Regions from separate parts of the Streptomyces sp. NPDC051136 genome, predicted to be linked through region 3. Evidence: riboswitches for the same ligand, from Rfam matches in the RefSeq annotation. Region 3 holds a riboswitch; each other region holds the start of a gene.

What was found. A riboswitch is a leader RNA that binds a small molecule or an ion and turns the genes downstream of it on or off. The one in region 3 is predicted to bind cyclic di-AMP.
Region 1: another riboswitch for cyclic di-AMP. It lies ahead of ACIBCJ_RS24480 (M23 family metallopeptidase); the one in region 3 lies ahead of ACIBCJ_RS35480 (M23 family metallopeptidase).
Region 2: another riboswitch for cyclic di-AMP. It lies ahead of ACIBCJ_RS00630 (LysM peptidoglycan-binding domain-containing M23 family metallopeptidase); the one in region 3 lies ahead of ACIBCJ_RS35480 (M23 family metallopeptidase).
Region 4: another riboswitch for cyclic di-AMP. It lies ahead of ACIBCJ_RS25805 (transglycosylase SLT domain-containing protein); the one in region 3 lies ahead of ACIBCJ_RS35480 (M23 family metallopeptidase).

Annotation. Positions count from the first base shown of each region.
Region 1 is NZ_JBITFE010000008.1:354,288-358,916, forward strand. Features, by position in the region: gene ACIBCJ_RS24470 (HPr family phosphocarrier protein) at 143-424, shown strand; gene ACIBCJ_RS24475 (GntR family transcriptional regulator) at 705-1,400, opposite strand; gene ACIBCJ_RS24480 (M23 family metallopeptidase) at 1,533-2,297, opposite strand; cyclic di-AMP (ydaO/yuaA leader) riboswitch at 2,310-2,474, opposite strand; gene ACIBCJ_RS24485 (pitrilysin family protein) at 2,665-4,053, opposite strand; gene ACIBCJ_RS24490 (pitrilysin family protein) at 4,050-4,629, opposite strand, start outside.
Region 2 is NZ_JBITFE010000001.1:153,688-158,316, reverse strand. Features, by position in the region: gene ACIBCJ_RS00640 (TetR/AcrR family transcriptional regulator) at 1-316, shown strand, start outside; gene ACIBCJ_RS00635 (SGNH/GDSL hydrolase family protein) at 344-1,129, opposite strand; gene ACIBCJ_RS00630 (LysM peptidoglycan-binding domain-containing M23 family metallopeptidase) at 1,333-2,259, opposite strand; cyclic di-AMP (ydaO/yuaA leader) riboswitch at 2,264-2,421, opposite strand; gene ACIBCJ_RS00625 (tyrosine-protein phosphatase) at 2,846-3,643, shown strand; gene ACIBCJ_RS00620 (DUF6126 family protein) at 3,665-3,784, opposite strand; gene ACIBCJ_RS00615 (XRE family transcriptional regulator) at 3,781-4,395, opposite strand; gene ACIBCJ_RS00610 (aspartate aminotransferase family protein) at 4,460-4,629, opposite strand, start outside.
Region 3 is NZ_JBITFE010000018.1:27,262-31,890, forward strand. Features, by position in the region: gene ACIBCJ_RS35475 (PP2C family protein-serine/threonine phosphatase) at 1-1,165, shown strand, start outside; cyclic di-AMP (ydaO/yuaA leader) riboswitch at 1,390-1,546, shown strand; gene ACIBCJ_RS35480 (M23 family metallopeptidase) at 1,558-2,601, shown strand; gene ACIBCJ_RS35485 (aldo/keto reductase) at 2,750-3,694, shown strand; gene ACIBCJ_RS35490 (PrsW family intramembrane metalloprotease) at 3,716-4,629, opposite strand, start outside.
Region 4 is NZ_JBITFE010000009.1:186,084-190,712, reverse strand. Features, by position in the region: gene ACIBCJ_RS25815 (DUF2092 domain-containing protein) at 1-370, opposite strand, end outside; gene ACIBCJ_RS25810 (polyprenyl synthetase family protein) at 732-1,742, opposite strand; cyclic di-AMP (ydaO/yuaA leader) riboswitch at 2,456-2,623, shown strand; gene ACIBCJ_RS25805 (transglycosylase SLT domain-containing protein) at 2,628-3,119, shown strand; gene ACIBCJ_RS25800 (HAD family hydrolase) at 3,198-4,007, opposite strand; gene fahA (fumarylacetoacetase) at 4,307-4,629, shown strand, end outside.

The DNA of each region.
Region 1 (4,629 bases), on a different contig from region 3:
AGACTCGGACCGAGGCCGCGGTCCGACGACCGGACGGGACGGCGCAGCGGTCGTCCCGGCTTGCTTCACGATGTGGGAAACTGGTCTAGACAACCTGGTCCAGACAACTCCAACGCCTCTGAACACCGAAGGGCAGCATCACATGGCTGAGCGCCGCGTCAACGTCGGCTGGGCCGAGGGCCTCCACGCCCGTCCCGCCTCCATCTTCGTCCGAGCCGCCACGGCCACAGGCGTCCCGGTGACGATCGCCAAGGCCGACGGGTCCCCCGTCAACGCGGCCTCCATGCTGGCCGTCCTCGGCCTCGGCGCCCAGGGCGGCGAGGAGATCATCCTCGCCTCCGACGCCGAGGGTGCCGAAGCCGCCCTGGAGCGGCTGGCGAAGCTGGTCGCCGAGGGGCTCGAGGAGCTTCCCGAGACCGTCTGACGGACAGCAGCACGGGACAGCAATACAGCAGTACGGCAGTACGGCAGTACGGCAGTACGGCAGTACGGCAGTACGGCAGTACGGCAGTACGGCAGTACGGCAGTACGGCAGTACGGCAGTACGAACAGCAGCACCGAAAGGCTCGCCGGACACCGGCCGGGCCTTTCGTCTTTTGTCGGCCGACCCGGACCGGACAGATATTCACGCCCGCCACACATTTACGAGGCAGCGGGAAAAGCACGGCCGAAAATCAGCCACCCTTTTGTGTAAGGCACCCGTGTTACCGCCGCGAGATCGCCGTGTTTACGGAATGTTGCACATTCCTCACCGGTCCCGTCCGTCCGTCGCCTGAGGCGAAGCGCAGGCGGTGCGCGGACGCCGACCGCTCGACGTGCAGGGTCATGAGCGCCCGCGCGCGTTCGCCGTCGCCCCGGGCCACCGCGTCGGCGATCGCGCCGTGCTCCGCCCAGTACTCCACCGGCCCGGCGGGGGCCTCCACGACGTACATCCAGGCGATCTTGTGGCGGAGCTGGGTGAGCAGCGCCGTCAGAGAAGGGCTGCCGGCCGCCCGGGAGAGAGTCTCGTGGAACCAGCCGCCCAGGGAGCGCAGGTCGTCGCCGGTGCCCTGCCTGGCCCGTTCCTGCCCCAACCTGACCAGGCCGCGCAGCACCTTGAGGTGGGCCTCGGTGCGCCGCCGGGCGGCCCGGGAAGCGCCGAGCGGCTCCAGGAGCGCGCGCGCCTCCAGCAGGTCGGCGGCCTCCCGCTCGGTCGGTTCCGCGACGCACGCGCCCGCGTGCCGCCTGGTCACCACGAAGCCCTCGGCCTCCAGCGTGCGCAGCGCCTCGCGGACGGGCACCCGGGAGACTCCGTAACGGCCGGCGAGGAGTTCCTCGGTGAGCCGGCTCCCGCGGCCGTGTACGCCGGAGACGATGTCGTCCCGGATCGCCGTGCACACCGAATGCGCCGGAATACGCATGACCGACCTCCCCTTTGACCCCCGTGAAGCGTCGACGATTGACGCGCGTTGCGCAACCACCGGCCAATCAAGCGTTATTAAATGCGAAAAGCCCCGGCTCGGGAAGCCGGGGCTTTCGGGAGGGTGCCGCTGTCAGACGTTCACGCCGTGGGAACGGAGATAGGCGACGGGGTCCATGTCCGAGCCGTACTCGGGGCTCGTACGGGCCTCGAAGTGCAGATGGGGCCCGGTGACGTTGCCGGTGGCACCGGAGAGGCCGATCTGCTGACCGGCGTCGACCGACTGGCCGACCGAGACGCCGATCGACGACAGGTGCCCGTACTGCGTGTACGTGCCGTCGTGCATCTTGATCACGACCTGGTTGCCGTAGGCGCCGCCCCAGCCGGCCTCGACGACGGTGCCGACGCCGACCGCGTGCACGGAGGTGCCGCTGGAGGCGTGGAAGTCGATGCCGGTGTGACTGCCGGAGGACCACAGGGAACTGCCGGCCTGGTAGGCGGTGGAGACGTAGGAGGCGGTGATCGGCGCGACGAAGGTGTTGAGGCGCTTGCGCTCCGCCTCGCGCGCGGCACGCTCCTTGGCCTCGCGGGCTTCCTTGGCCGCCTCGGCCGCCCGCTCGCGGGCCGCCTCCTGGGCCGCCTCGCGGGCGGCGGCGTCCACGGCCGCCTGCCGCTGGGCGACGGCCTGGGCGTCGATCTCGTCGGCCACGGAACCGCCGATGGTGACGACCGGGGTGATGCCGCTCTGCTCCACCGCGGGCTCCGCGGCGAGCGCCGGAGCGGCGAGGGTGCCGACGACACCGGTGGTGGCGAGGGCCGCGACTCCCGCGGCGCGGGCGGTGGTGCGGTGCACCCGTCCAGGACGGCGGTGCTTCCCGGTGGCGCGCGTGAACGCCATGTAGAGGCTTGTCCTTTCCTTCCCTCTCGCCTACCGGGTTAGCTGACGGGTTCGGAGCAGGAAGGTCTCCTACGGACCCCCTCGCCGTGGGCGCGGGCGTCCGATTCACCCCAGGGACTGCGATGGGTCCCCGGCTCCCCTGGCTCGCGCCGTACGGGGACTCGGCGATGACTGTCCGGTGCCGCGGGTGCGGCGCACTGCCTGACGAACAGCCCGGACGACGCTAAACGCGGCTGTGTTCAATTCTCAAACGCAACAGGGATTTTGTAGTGCACGCCACAGGGCAGACGGTGATCACTCCCCCAATCCGGACAAACGGCGGCCCTGGTGACACTCCGGTCACCAGGGCCGCCGCACGCGTGTGCCGCTACTCGGCCGCCACCACGGTGACTTCACCGATGCCGAGGGCCTCGACGGGCTCCTTGATCTGCGCCGCGTCGCCGACGAGGACCGTCACGAGGCGGTCCACCGGGAAGGCGTTCACGACCGCCGCCGTGGCCTCCACGGTGCCCGTGGCGGCGAGTTGACGGTAGAGCGTTGCCTGGAAGTCGTCGGACAGGTGCTGCTCCACCTGGTCGGCCAGGGTGCTCGCCACGGCCGCCGCCGTCTCGTACTTCAGCGGCGCCACGCCGACGAGGTTCTGCACGGCCACGTCGCGCTCGGCGTCGGTGAGCCCCTCCGCGGCGAGCTTGCGCAGCACCGTCCACAGGTCCTCCAGGGCCGGGCCGGTGTTGGGCGTGTCGACGGATCCGCTGATGGCGAGCATCGAGGCGCCCGTGCCGTCCGGCGCGGAACGCAGGACCTGGCCGAACGCCCGGACGCCGTAGGTGTAGCCCTTCTCCTCGCGCAGGACGCGGTCCAGACGGGAGGTGAGGGTGCCGCCGAGGCAGTAGGTGCCGAGCACCTGCGCGGGCCACACACGGTCGTGCCGGTCGGCGCCGGTACGGCCGATCAGCAGCTGCGTCTGGACGGCGCCGGGACGGTCGACGATGACCACCCGGCCGCGGTCGTCGGCGGTCACCGGGGGCACGGGGCGCGGCTCGGCGGCCGAACCGGTCCAGGTGCCCAGGGTGTCGCCGAGCAGCGCGTCGAGGTCCACGCCGGTGAGGTCGCCGACGACCACGGCGGTGGCCGTCGCCGGGCGGACGTGCCGCTCGTAGAAGGCGCGTACGGCCGCCGAGTCGATGGCGGCGACGGTCTCCTCGGTGCCCTGACGCGGCCGCGACATGCGCGAGTCGGCCGGGAACAGCTCCTTGGAGAGCTCCTTGGCGGCGCGGCGGGCGGGGTTGGCCAGCTCGTGCGGGATCTCGTCGAGCCGGTTGCGCACCAGCCGTTCGACCTCGCCGTCGGCGAAGGCGGGCGCCCTGAGGGCGTCGGCGAGCAGACCGAGGGCCTTGGCGAGGCGCGAGGCGGGCACCTCGAGGCTCAGCCGGACGCCGGGGTGGTCGGCGTGTGCGTCCAGGGTGGCGCCGCAGCGCTCCAGCTCGGCGGCGAAGTCCTCGGCGGAGTGCTTGTCGGTGCCCTCGGAGAAGGCGCGCGCCATGATGGTGGCGACGCCGTCGAGACCGGACGGCTCGGCCTCCAGGGGCGCGTCGAGGAGCACCTCGACGGCGACGACCTGCTGACCGGGGCGGTGGCAGCGCAGCACGGTGAGGCCGTTGTCCAGGCTGCCGCGCTCGGGGGCCGGGAACGCCCACGGCTTGGGCTCGCCGGCCTGGGGCCGGTCGTGGAATTCCATGGTGGCGAGCTCGGTCACTTGGCCGCCTCCTCGTTCTCGTCGTGGGCGTCGGCGTCGGCGGGGGCGGTGGGCTCGTAGACGAGCACCGCGCGGTTGTCGGGGCGCAGGCGGGCCTTGGCGACCTCCTGGACCTCCTCCGCGGTCACCTCGAGCACCCGCTGCACGGCGGTGAGGGCGAGCTGCGGGTCGCCGAACAGGACGGCGTACCGGCACAGTTCGTCGGCGCGGCCCGCGACCGTGCCGAGCCGGTCCAGCCACTCCCGCTCCAGCTGAGCCTGGGCGCGCTCCATCTCCTCGGCCGTGGGCCCCTCCTCGGCGAACCGGGCCAGCTCCTCGTCGACGGCGGTCTCGATGACCGGCACCTCGACGTCACCGGACGTCTTGACGTCCAGCCACCCCAGGGACGGCGCTCCGGCGAGCCGCAGCAGGCCGAAACCGGCGGCGACGGCCGTGCGGTCGCGGCGCACGAGCCGGTTGTAGAGACGGGACGACTCGCCGCCGCCCAGGACGGTGAGGGCCACGTCGGCCGCGTCGCACGCGCGCGTGCCGTCCTCCGGCAGGCGGTACGCCGCCATCAGGGCGCGGGCCGGGACC
Region 2 (4,629 bases), on a different contig from region 3:
GGCGGCGGCGCCGCGCGAACCCGCGCTGCGGGAGGTCACGCGCGAGCTGGACCGCCAGTGGAAGGCGGCGATCTCCGCGGTCATCGCCGAGGGTGTCGCCGCCGGCGAGTTCTCCTGCCCCGAGCCGGACGCCGCCGCCCTGCGTCTGACGGCGCTGCTGGACGGGCTCGCCGTACAGCTCACGTCGTACACGGGCACGGTGTCGCGGGCCCGGGCGCAGGAGTGGGTGGACGAGGCGCTGGCCCGGGAGCTGGGCCTGGAGCGGGCGGTCCCGGCGTCCACGCGGCGTCAGGGGGCGCCGAGCGGACGCCGGTGACCCGGCCCGCCCCGCCTCGGGCCGGCCTCAGGCCACCGAGGCGAGCCACGTCTTGATGTCGTGCGGCGACAGCGTTCCCTTGGCCGTCACGTGGTCGCCCGACGACTCGCCGCGCAGCCGGCGGCCGATCCACGGCACCAGGTACTCGCGCGCCCACTGCACGTCGTCGCGCCGCACGTGCAGCGTGCCGCGGGGCGGCAGTGGCGGCCAGGGCTGGTCCGGGTCGGCCGGGACGGGCAGGCCGAGCGCCTGGCCCGCGCGCAGCGCAACCCGGGTGTGACCCTCCGGCGACAGGTGCAGCCGGTCGGCGTCCCACGCCCTGCGGTCCTGGACGCTGCGCAGCGACCACAGGTCGAGCACCGGGCATCCGTAGCGGTCGGCGATGGCGCGGACGTGTCCGTTGTAAGTGGCGATCTTGCCGCGCAGATGCTTGAGGACGGGCACCCCGCGGGTGTCGAACCCGGTGGTCACCAGGACGCGGCCGGCCGCGGCGGTCAGCGCGGCCACCGCCAGTTCGAACCGTTCGGCGACCTCGTCGGGGTCGGTGCCGGGCCGGATGATGTCGTTGCCGCCCGCCGCGAACGAGACCAGGTCCGGCGCGAGGGCCACGACCCGCGGGACCTGTTCGGCCACGATCTGGTCGAGGAGCCTGCCGCGCACGGCGAGGTTCGTGTACGTGAAGCCGCCCTCGGGGCGCCGGTCCGCGAGCAGTACGGCGAGTCGGTCGGCCCAGCCGACGAACGCCCCGTCGGGACCGGGGTCGCCGACGCCTTCGGTGAAGCTGTCCCCCACCGCCACGTACGACCCGATCACTGCTCTGCTGTCACTCTTCGAATCGTCTGCCACGTCGGCCCATGATTCACCTTGGAATGTGACCTACGCGACCGTAGGGCGGGGTTGACGGGCGGTGAGAAAGGCCACGCCTAAAGTGTTCGTCAATTCCGGAATACGCCGAAGGCCGGACCCGGGGATCGGGGTCCGGCCTTCGGGGCGCGAGGCCGCGCGGAAGCGGGTCGTCAGACGGAGACGCCGTGCGAGCGCAGGAACGCGATCGGGTCGATGTCCGAGCCGTAGTCCGGCGTGGTGCGGATCTCGAAGTGCAGGTGCGGGCCGGTCACGTTGCCGGTGGCACCCGAGAGGCCGACCTGCTGACCCGCCGTCACCGACTGGCCGGCGGAGACGGAGAGCGAGGAGAGGTGGGCGTACTGGGCGTAGTGGCCGTCGGCGAGCTGGATGACGACCTGGTTGCCGTACGCGCCGCCCCAGCCGGCCGAGACGACGGTGCCCGCGCCGACGGCCTTGAGGGAGGTGCCGGTGGGGACGACGAAGTCGGTGCCGGTGTGGTAGCCGCTGGACCACATGCTGCCGGACTGGTGGTACGGCGTGCCGACGGTGCCGCCCGCGACCGGGGAGGTGTAACCGCTGGTGGTGGCCGCGGACTGGGTGCCGGTGCCGGCGGACTCGGACGACTCGGAGGAGTCCGAGGAGGAGGTCTTCTCGGCGTCCGTCGACTTCTGGGCCGGCTTCTCGGCGGGCTTGTGCGAGGGCGCCGAGGACTTGGCGGCCTGGCCGCCGATGGACAGTTCGAGGCCCGGGTGGATCAGCGACGGGTCGGCGCCGACGGCCTCGCGGTTGTCCGCGTACAGCTTCTTCCAGCCGCCGTCGACGTCCTGCTCGTCGGCGATCTTCGACAGGTAGTCACCGCTCTTCACGGTGTACGTGCGGGCATCCGCGTTCTTCTCGGAGCCGCTCGCGGCGGTCTTCTTCGCCGACGTCGCCACGGACTGCACGGCCTGCTCGGAGACCGAGTGCGCCGGAGCGGCGTTGGCGGCGGCGGCGCCCATCAGCGGGAGCGCGAGCGCGGCGCCACCGGATCCGGCGATGGCGATGGTGCGGGTCAGGCGCATGGCCCTGGTACGGCGGTGCTTACCCTTCGCGGGCATGGCGAATTCCTCTCCGGCGCCTGCGAGGTGAGCTGTCGGGTGCGGGCTGGAGATGCCCGGCCGCGTCGAAACGCGGCTTTACCCCAAGCCGTTCCGGGAACCGGAACAGGCAGTTCTACCTGTGGGTCCCCCGCTCCTGCCGGGTACGGGTGGTCGATGAGTGCGGGCTCCGGTCGGCGGCAGGATTAGGCGTCCGTCCGGATCGGTGGTGAACGTAAGGGACCGGGACACGCACGGACAAGCGTGGGATTCCTTGGACGGGTGTTCCGATTGATCCTTTACGGGAACAAGCGGTAACCCTGCGTCGATTTCCGCCACCCCGCCTTTCCTGAAAGTCCTTGAGAACCAACTGAATTACGTGAACATGACGGACAACGCACCGTCACGGATATGACGCTGCTCACGCGCCCCTTTTCCAGCCTTCGCCATTTCAGGGCCAGTTGTCATCAATCCACCAATTCGGACAGATAACTCTTATCCGCCCGCAACAGCCCGCACCGAACGGCTTTCCCGTACGGGTGATGCCGTATCGTCGAGGTGCCCGTCGGCGAGCAGCGGCGGCGGCGCCGAGTGGGAGGAGCCCCCCGTGACGCAGCAGGTCCCGTCGACCGAACCCGAGCTGACCGGAGTGCGCAACTTCCGGGACCTGGGCGGACTGCCGACCGTGGACGGCCGGCGGGTGCGACAGGGCGTGCTGTTCCGCAGCGGCCACCTCGCGCACGCCACCGGGGAGGACACCGCCTTCCTGGCCACGCTGGGCCTGCACACGATCTTCGACTTCCGCAACGCGGCCGACCTGAAGCTCGAAGGGGCGGACGTCGAGCTGCCGGGCGTGCGCAACGTGAACCTGCCGCTGAGCGATCCGGCCGACGGCGCCGAGTTCTGGAAGATGGTCCGTGACGGAGACCTCGACCAGCTGCGCGAGCTGCTCGCCGACGACAAGGCGGCGAACCGGATGATCCACTCCTACCGCACGATGGTGACGGAGCGCACGGAGGAGCACTCCCGGGTCCTGCACGCACTCGCCGAGGACAGCGTCCCCGTACTGATGCACTGCGCGGCGGGCAAGGACCGGGCGGGTCTGTCGATCGCGGTCACCCTGCTCGCCCTGGGCGTCGAGCGCGACGCAGTCGTCGAGGACTACCTGAAGTCGAACGCCGCGCACCGCCGCTACAAGGTGCGCCGCAGCGGCTCCGCCGCCTCCGCCTACTCCCCCGAGGTCATGGAGCTGCTCAGCCCTCTGTTCGACGCGCGCGCCGAGTACCTGGCGGCGGCCCTGGAGACGATCGAGGAGACCTGGGGCGACGTCGACGCCTACCTGGAGCGGGGGCTGCGGGTCACGGCCGGGACCCGGGAGCGGCTGCGCGAGCGGATGGTGGACTGAGCCACCCGCCGGCGCACGACGTCACCTGGCGCCCACCTCGAACAGTAGGTAGAGGAAGCCGCCGAAGACGTGCCCGAGGGCGATGTAGACGAGCAGCCGCACCCACAGGGCGCGCGGGAACTTGTCCTCCATGGTGCTCATGGCGTCTCTCCAGGGGTCGGGCCGAGGCACAGGGCGGCCGTCGGGCTCTGCAGCAGGGTGTGGACGAAGAGCAGCTCGACCCCGTCGGGGTCCCGGGCCGCGATCCGGTGCGGGGTCATGGAGTCGAAGTGGGCACTGTCCCCCGCGGTGAGCCGGTGCTCGGTGTCCCCGAGGCGCAGGCGCAACCGGCCCCGCAGGACGTGCAGCCATTCCTCCCCGGGGTGCACCCGCACGACGTCGCCCTGCGAGCCGTACGGCACCTGGACGCGCAGGGCCTGCATGCCGCGGCCCGGCGCGCCCGCCTGCCAGTACGTCCAGCCGCCCGCCGTGGTGGGTTCCATGTCGGCACCCCGTACGACGGCGTCCCGGTCGGCGGTGCTCTCGCCCAGCAGCTCCGCGACGGTCGTACCGTAGACGCGGGCGAGGGCGAGCAGCATCGGCAGCGAGGGCTGGCGCTGCCCCGTCTCCAGGCGGGAGAGGTGGGCGGGCGAGAGCCCCGCGGCGCGGGCCGCGGTCTCCAGGGTGAGGGCGGCCCGCCGCCGCAGCTCACGGAGCCGGGGCGCGACGGCGGCGACCGCCCCTTCGGCGGGGCCGGTCTCGGAGGAGCTCATGGCTCCATTCAGCCCGCATCTTGCCTCAGAGGCAAATCTCTTGCCTCTGAGGCAAAAGCCACCCTCAGCGGTTGGCCACCGCCTGCTTGACCAGTGTCTTGCCGAAGTCCCACATCAGGCCACCGCCGTTGTGGGCGTCCTCCATCACGTCGGTGAAGGCGTCGACGAACCGGTCGGCGTCGTCGGTGTCGATGATCAGCGGCGGGATCAGTTTGATCACCTCCAGGTGGTCGC
Region 3 (4,629 bases):
CGATCCCGTGCCGGACCCCGGCCTCGGGGACGAGGGGCCGCCCGCCGGGCCGCCCCCGCGTCGCCGGACCGGATACGGACGGGCCTTCGTGCACGCGCTCCCCGTGCTGCTGATCGCCGTCGCCATCCTGTACGACGTCTTCACCCCGAGGTACTTCACCGCCGGCCCCCTCTACACGGCCGCACCCCTGATCGCCGCCCCGCTCTACTCACGGCGCGGCACGGCCCTCACCGGTGTCGCCGTGGTCGCCGCGGTCATCGGGCTGCAGCTCGGCAAGGGCGTCGCCCACTACGTCGACTCCCTCACCGAGCTGATCACCATCGCGACGGTCGCCGTGCTCGCCGTCCTCGTGAACGGTCTGGTCCGCCGCAGCGACGAGCGCCTCGTCTCCGTGCGCGAGATCGCCGAGGCCGCCCAGCGCGCCGTGCTGCCCGAACCCGCCGAGCGGATCGCGGGTTTCGAGATCGCGGTCTGCTACCAGGCCGCGCAGGCCGACGCCTTCATCGGCGGCGACCTGTACGCGGTGCAGGACAGCGCCCGCGGCGTCCGGCTCATCGTCGGCGACGTACGCGGCAAGGGCATGGGCGCGGTCGCCGCCGTCGCCGTGGTGATCGGTGCCTTCCGGGAGGCCGCCGAGCAGGAGGCCACGCTGGAGGCGGTGGCGCAGCGGCTGGAGCGGGCGCTGGCGCGCGAGGGCACCCGGCGGGAGGGACTGGACGCCTTCGAGGGCTTCACCACCGCCGTGCTCGCCGAACTCCCGCACGGCGCCGGGACCGTCCGCATCGTCAACCGCGGTCACCCGCCGCCCCTGCTGCTCTACGCGGACGGGACGCTGGGGGCGCTGCCCGCCCGTGAGTCGGCGCTGCCGCTCGGCATGGGCGAGCTGGGCGTGTGGCCCGACCGGGCGGACGAGGTCGCCTTCCCCGGTGGCGCCACCCTGCTGCTCTACACCGACGGGCTGACCGAAGCCCGGGACGCGAAGGGCGAGTTCTACGATCCGCAGGCGCGGTTGTCCGGCCGCGTCTTCAGACATCCGATGACACTGCTGGACACCCTGGCCGAGGACGTGCGCCGGCACTCCGGGGGCGGCATGGCGGACGACATGGCGCTGCTCGCCGTACGGCGGCCCCGGCGGGGCGATCATGATCATTGTCACGAGCCGTGACGGGGCGACCTCCCTGCGCATAACGGTTGACGCACCGTCAGAAGAAAGTGGCGTGAAGGGGAATACCGACGCCGGGTCAACTCGCCCAGATTTCACCGGCCCTGAGGGGTAAGTCCCGGCCGTTCTCGTTAACGATCAAGAGGAACGGCTTGGAATCGGAGGCTCGGGTCTATTAACGTTCGATAACGCAGCGCGGTCGTCCCAGCCGTCACAGAAGGCGGCTCCGTGCGCACGCGCCGAATCCCGCAAGGGAACCGGGGAACCACCACATTGGGGTGAATCGGGCGTATGCCGCCGTGGAATCACGGTCGGCGCACACCCGTAGGAGACCTTCCTGCTCCGAACCCGTCAGCTAACCCGGTAGGCGAAAGGAAGGAAAGGAGTACGCCCACGTGGCGTCCAACCGGCCTGCCCCCGAGGCCCCGTTCGTGCCCAGCGGGCACGGCACCGACACGTTCGGCTACGACGCCCACCGCGCCGAAGAGGGCCCCTGGGAGGAGTGGAATCCCACCGAGGAGTCCATCCGCCCCGTGCGCGGCCGGCACCGCGTCGCCAAGCAGCGCGGCGGACTCGCCCGCAGCTCCACCGTCCTCGGCGTCGGTGTCATAGCCGCCGTCGGCGCGGGCGGCATGGCCAGCGCGCAGACCGGCAAGCCGCCGGTGTCCATCTCCATGCCCGACCTGCCGAACGTCGGCTCGCTCATGCCCGGCGGCGACGAGGAGCCGGAGCCCGAGGGTTCCGCCACCCCGCTCAGCGGCATCGGCGTCACCGCCGCCGCGGACACCGGCGAGGGCACCTCCGCCGCCGGCGCCGGTGAGTCGCTGCGGGCCCGGATCATGGCGCAGGCCGAGCAGCAGCAGGCCCAGGTCGAGTCCAAGGCCGCCGCCGAGGCGCAGGCAGCGGCCGAGAAGAAGGCCCAGGAGGCCGCCGCCGAGGCGGAGAAGAAGGCCGAGGCCAAGGCCGCCGCCGCCAAGAAGAAGGCGGAGGAGGAGGCCGCGAAGAAGGCCGAGGCCGAGCGGCTCGCGAAGCTGGCCAAGCAGTACACGCTGCCGACCTCCTCGTACACGATCTCCTCGACCTTCAACCAGGCCGGCTCCCTGTGGGCCTCGGGCCACCACACCGGCCTCGACTTCGCCGCCCCCACGGGCACCCTGCTCAAGGCGGTCCACAGCGGCACGATCACGTCGGCCGGCTGGGACGGCTCGTACGGCTACAAGACCGTGCTCACCCTCGACGACGGCACCGAACTCTGGTACGCGCACCAGTCGTCCATCAACGTCAGCGTCGGCCAGAAGGTCGCCACCGGCGACGTCATCGGCCGCGTCGGCGCCACCGGCAACGTCACCGGCGCCCACCTGCACCTCGAGGTGCACACGGCCGACGGCTCGGGCATCGACCCGATGGCCTGGCTGCTGGGCAAGGGCCTCACTCCCTGACCCGCTCCGCTGACCCACCCGCACCACCGGCCCCCGGCGGTCCTGACGGAATCCCCCCGACGTCAGGGCTGCCGGTTCGCGGTGGTTTTGCGGGGTTTTTGCGGGCCTCGCGGAATGACCTGCTCCGGTACGGTCGTTGACTCCCTACATGACTTCTCTGCGCAAGCTCGGCTCCTCCGACCTCGAGGTCTTCCCGCTGGCCCTCGGCGGCAACGTCTTCGGCTGGACCGCCGACCAGGACCGGTCCTTCGCCGTCCTGGACGCCTACACGGCGGCCGGCGGCAACTTCGTCGACACCGCCGACTCCTACTCCGCCGGGGTCGACGGCAACAGCGGCGGCGAGTCCGAGACCGTCCTCGGCAAGTGGCTCGCGGCCCGCGGCAACCGTGACGACGTCGTCCTCGCCACCAAGGTCAGCCAGCACCCCGAGTACCCGGGCCTGTCCGCCGCGAACATCAAGGCGGCGGCCGACGCCTCGCTGCGCCGTCTGGGCACCGACCGCATCGACCTCTACTACACCCACTTCGACAAGCCCGAGGTGCCGGTCGAAGAGATCATCGGCGCCCTCGACGGCCTGGTGAAGGCGGGCAAGGTGCGGCACATCGCCGCCTCCAACATCTCCGCCGAGCGGCTCGCGGAGTCCCTGGAGTTTTCCGACCGCGAGGGCCTCGCCCGGTACGTCGCCCTCCAGCCGCACTACAACCTCGTCTCCCGCGACACCTACGAGGGCGAGCTGAGCGACCTCGCCGAGCGGGCCGGTCTCGCCGCCGTGCCGTACTACGCCCTCGCGTCCGGGTTCCTCACCGGCAAGTACCGGCCCGGCACGGCCGTGGACAGCCCGCGGGCCGGCGGTGCGGCGAAGCACCTGGAGAGCGAGCGCGGGCGCCGGGTGCTGGCCGCCCTGGACGAGGTCGCCGAGGCCCACGACGCCCCCGTGGCCACGGTCGCCCTGGCCTGGCTGGCCGCCCGGCCGACGGTGGCGGCGCCGATCGCGTCAGCCCGCACGGTGGAGCAGCTGCCGGCACTGCTGGGCGTGGCCGGGCTGAAGCTGACGGACGACGAGATCGGGAAGCTCACCCGGGCCTCCGCCTGAGCAGCGGTGCGCGTCGCGGCTCTAGGGCCGGTTGGGATCCGGCGGCGCGTACGGGGCGTATGAGGCGTAGGGCGCGTACGGCGCGTAGGGCGCGTACGGGGGGTGCGGCGCGGGGGAGCCGTACGGTCCTGGCGGGGCGGGCGCCGGCGCGGGTCCGTACGCGCCGGCCGCTCCGCCGTACGGGTACGCCCACGGGGGCACCGGCCGCGGCACGGGCGCCGGCGGTGCCGTGGCCCGGGCCGCGTACTCCAGCGCCGGACGGGCCACGTCCCGCAGGTGCCACAGGGCGTCCAGCAGGTGCCGCTCCCGGACGGTGAAGTCGGCGCCCGCACGGCCCCGGCGCCCGCGCTGCCGCAGGAAAGCCACCGAGGTCGCGTACACCTCGTACCGCGCCACCGCCCGCGCCCCTTCCCTCCCGGCGTGCCGGCGGGCGTACCGCCGGGCGATGCGGCGGGCCCGCATCGAGCCGAGCGCGTACGGCTCGGCGGGGGCCAGCCACCCGGCGGCGACGTACGCGGGGAGTTCGGCGCGCACGGTGCCCAGCTCGCGCTGCCGGGTCCAGATCACCAGCCAGGTCAGCAGGCCGAAGGACGGCACCATGAACGCCGCGTACACGGCGAAGAAACCGAACTCGCCGAACGCGGCCGAGCCGTTCCACAGGGCGTGCACACCCATCGCGAGCAGCAGCCCGGCCACGGGCAGCAGAGCCCGGCGCAGGCGGTGCCGGCCCGCCGAGAGCGCCGCGATGCCGAAGCCGATGCCGGTGAGCACGGTGAACAGCGGGTGCGCGAACGGCGACAGGACGACGCGCACGAAGAAGGTCGCCGCGGTGACCGAGGCGATGCCGCGGTCGCCGGTCAGCTGGTCGGTGCCGAAAGCGGTGCCCAGGTAGAGGATGTTCTCGGTGAAGGCGAAGCCGGTGGCGGTGACCCCGG
Region 4 (4,629 bases), on a different contig from region 3:
TGAGCTTCGCCGACGGGTCGGCGGCGGATCCCTCGTCGTCGCCGCCGGAGCCCCGGCCCGCGGCCATGCCGGACATCAGGCCGCTCTCCAGACCGCCGAGGTCCGGCAGGCCCAGGTCGGTGTTGATCCGAACCGTGCCGGACATCTGCTGGACGTCCGACGCGGCGATCTTCTCGATGAGCTGCTCCGCCGTGACCTTCGGCAGGTCGGGGTCCCCGGAGTCGGCGAGCGCCGGGACGAGGCCGATCGTCACGGCCGCCACTCCCACCACCGCGACCGGGACGACGTACCGCGCGGCCTTGCGCCGGCCGGCCTGCGGCTCCTCGCCCGCTCCGGCGGTCGTGCTGTCGTCGGAATCGATCGGTGCCATGTGTGCCCTACCTCCGTCGTCGGCGGCGGCTGTCCCGCGATGTCACTCGTTCACCCGTGAGCCGCCATTCTCACCCGAATCGGTGAGGATTGGTGTTTTCCCGTGGTGTCCATCTGACCAAATCACCGGAGCACAAGCGTCAGACCGCGGGCTCAACTCCGCCTACTCCTGCGGGATGACACACACGGGCGGCGGCTCCCCCGGCCCGTAGGGGGCCGGGTACGCCGCCGGTGTCCGTACGGAACCGGGTACGCCGCCGGTGGACGGCACGCGGCCGACGGCGCCCGGCGCGAGGTCCGAAGGGATCAGCCGGTGGACGCACGCGTCGCAAGGCTCGCCCCCGGCTCAGGGCCGGACGGGGTCAGCCGGCCCGGTGGACCACCGCGTCGCACAGCTCCACCAGCGCCACCTTCGCGTCGCACTCCCGCAGCGGGGCCAGCGCGGCGCGGGCCTCCTCTGCGTACCGGACGGTGTCGCGGCGCGCCTGCTCCAGCGCGGGGTGGGCGCGCAGCAGGCGCAGGGCCTCGGCGTGCCGCGCGTCGTCGCTCAGGTCGGAGTCGAGCAGCTCGCACAGGGCGAGGTCCTCGGCCAGCCCCAGCCGGCCCGCCCGCTCGCGCAACCGCAGGACGGGCAGGGTGGGGATGCCCTCGCGCAGGTCCGTGCCGGGGGTCTTGCCGGACTCGTCGGAGTCGGAGGCGATGTCCAGGACGTCGTCCGCGAGCTGGAAGGCGACGCCGAGCCGCTCGCCGTACTGGGTCAGCACGTCCACCACCGTCTCGTCGGCGCCGGACATCATGGCGCCGAACCGGCAGGAGACCGCCACCAGCGAGCCCGTCTTGCCTCCCAGCACGTCCAGGTAGTGATCGACCGGGTCCCGGCCGTCCTGCGGTCCGGCCGTCTCCAGGATCTGGCCGGTGACCAGCCGCTCGAACGCGAGGGCCTGGACGCGGACCGCCTCGGGGCCGAGGTCGGCGAGGATCTGCGAGGCGCGGGCGAAGAGGAAGTCACCGGTGAGGACCGCGACCGAGTTGCCCCAGCGGGTGTTCGCGCTGGACACCCCGCGCCGCACGGCGGCCTCGTCCATCACGTCGTCGTGGTACAGCGTGGCGAGGTGGGTCAGCTCCACGACCACGGCCGAGGGCACGATCCCGGGGGCGTAGGGGTCGCCGAACTGCGCCGAGAGCATCACCAGCAGCGGCCGGAACCGTTTCCCACCGGCCCGCACCAGGTGCTGGGCGGCCTCCGTGATGAACGGCACCTCGCTTTTGGTTGCCTCGAGCAACCCTTCCTCGACAGCAACCAATCCGGCCTGGACATCGGCTTCCAGAGCCTGGTCCCGCACGCTCAGCCCGAACGGCCCGACGACGGTCACGAGGGGTCTCCTGTCTGCTGGTGTCTACTGGCGATTACCTGGTTTGTCGATAGGTCGCTGCCACCACTCAAGTCAGCGTATCCGGTCACGTTTCGATCACCGCTAGCGCCCACCGTTACAGGCCGGTCGGTATCGGATCATGAGCGATATGTTTTTGATCAGGTGATACGAGCAGATTCTGATCGAAATCGCACATCGCCAGAGGGGACGAACCGGACCCGGAACGGCGAGCGGGCCGGAAGCCGCCGTCCAAGATCCCACCACCCCCTCCAACGGCCCGCACTCCGAGAACGTCACCCCCTCGACGCCCGCCCGGGCACAGACACCGGCGCCCGCACCGGCACCCGCGCCCGCGGCGCCCGCCCGCGCGCTCACCACCCCGCTTCCCCTTCCACCGCGCTCGACACCCGAAGCCGCCCCCACCCACGGCCGGTTGGGACCTAGTTGGGCTTAATGCCCGTTTTGCCGTGCTTGTTGAGGCCAGTGAGTTGACTCACTCCGGACCGCCTGCGGGCAACCTCTCCACAACCTGTGCCCTCCCTTTGTCCCGCAAGCCAGTTGAGGGTTGGCAACAGCAAAGGATCAAGAGCCTCAAACCCCCCAGACCAAGGTCAACAGGCATGTTGGGTGATTCCTGCACTTGTTTCGGACATGTGCTCTCGCATACGTTCCCGGCCTGTCGGGCGGACGCCGAATCCTGCCATCGCCCGTCGCACAGTCATCCACCCAACACTTCGCAGGCAGGAGCGGGGGACCCAGGTAAGTCGCCGCGCCGGTCACCACCGGAGCGGCTCGGGGTGAAGCCGTACCCGTCAGGGCACGGCCGGGCACCTCCCCGCCCGAACCCGACAGCTCACCTCGCAGGCGTAAGGAGAGGGACACTGCATGTCTGCCAACGGTCAGAACCGTCACGCCCGCACCGGCCGCCTCGCTCGCAAGCTCGCCCTGGTCGGAACCGGTGCCGCGGTGCTCGCGATGCCGCTCGTCGGCGCCGCCACCGCCTCCGCGGCCACCCCGGCCGCCGCCACGACCGCCACCACGGCGGCGGTGACGTACCCGGACAACCTGGACGGCTGGATCCGCGAGTCGCTGGACATCATGGCGCAGCACGGCATCCCCGGGACCTACGAGGGCATCCACCGCAACATCATGCGGGAGTCCTCCGGCAACCCGCTCGCCATCAACAACTGGGACATCAACGCCATCAACGGCACCCCGTCCAAGGGGCTGCTCCAGGTGATCGACCCGACCTTCCAGGCGTACCACGTGGCCGGCACCTCCTGGGACCCGTACGACCCGGTCGCCAACATCACCGCCGCCTGCAACTACGCGGCCGACCGCTACGGCTCGATGGACAACGTCTTCAGCGCCTACTAGGCCGCACCGCCGGGGTGGCGCACCCAGCGGGGGCGCCACCCCGGCAACGCCTCACGGGGAGTGCCTCACGGCAGTGCCTCACGAGGTACCGAAGATCCGCTCGAGGACGACGGCCACGCCGTCGTCCTCGTTCGTCGTGGTGACCTCGTCGGCCACCGCCTTGAGTTCGGGGTGGGCGCCGGCCATGGCGACGCCGTGGGCCGCCCACTGGAACATGGGGATGTCGTTGGGCATGTCCCCGAAGGCGATCGTCCGCCGCCGCTCCAGGCCCAGGTGCTCGGCGGCCAGCGCGAGACCGGTCGCCTTGGTGATGCCGCACGGCTGGAGCTCCACGGTGCCGGGCCCCGACATGGTGACCGTCGCCAGGGAGCCGACCACCGCGCGGGCCGTCGCCGCCAACTCGTCGTCGGTCAGGTCGGGATGGCGCAGCAGCACCTTGCTGATCGGCGTGGACCACAGCTCCTCGCGCCGCTCGACGCGGACCGCGGGCAGGGTCGGGTGGGGCATCAGGTAGCCCGGCTCGATGAGCGTCAGCCCGTCGACGCCGTCCTGGTCGACGGCCGCGTGCACCTGGCCCACCTCGGCCTCGATCTTGCCGAGCGCGGTCTCGGCCAGCTCCCGGTCCAGGGTGACCGACCACAGCATCCGGTGCGCGCCGGCGTCGTACACCTGCGCGCCCTGCCCGCACACCGCGAGTCCGGCGCAGCCGAGGCGGTCGAGCAGGGCGCGCACCCGGGGGGCGGGCCGCCCCGTCACCACGAGGTGCCGCGCACCCGCCCCGGCGACGCGCGCCAGCGCGGCCAGCGACCGTTCGGAGACGGTGTCGTCGCCGCGGAGCAGCGTCCCGTCCAGGTCGGTGGCGACGAGTGAGTACGCGGTGCGGTCCATGATCAGAGAATACGGACACCGCACCCCTCCGACTCACCCGCGACCGCTTCCGTACGAGGACGGAGCGAGTGCGCTCGAACCCGTACGCGGATGCACGCGGACGTCCGATCATGCCCACAACCTCGTTGTCTTCCTTTTGTTCCGCTGTCCGCCGTCGCCGCGCCGTCGACCACCCGGAGACGGGGAAACGACTGCCCAAGACCGGTGGAGCACCCGTAACGTGTGGCCCGACCACGTGTCACGCGGCACACCCGGCGCGCACGGCGCACATGGCGAGCACGAGAGCGAGGCAGCACCCGATGCCCCCCTTCGATGTCCCCGAGGGCGACCCCTTCGGCCCGCACAACCTTCCGTACGGCGTGTTCTCGGTCCCCGGCCCGGACGGGCGGACGGAACGGACGGTGGGCGTCCGGCTCGGCGACCACGTCCTCGACGCGGGCGCGGCGGCCCACGCGCTCGGCTCGCCGTACGCGTCCCTGCTCGCGCAGCCCACCCTGAACCCGCTGCTGGCGGCATGGCGCACCGCCTGGTCGGACGTGCGGCGCGCGCTGACGGCGTGGGTGACGGTCCCCTCGCACCGCGAGACCCTGGAACCCCTCTTCCACCCGCTGTCGTCGGTGAC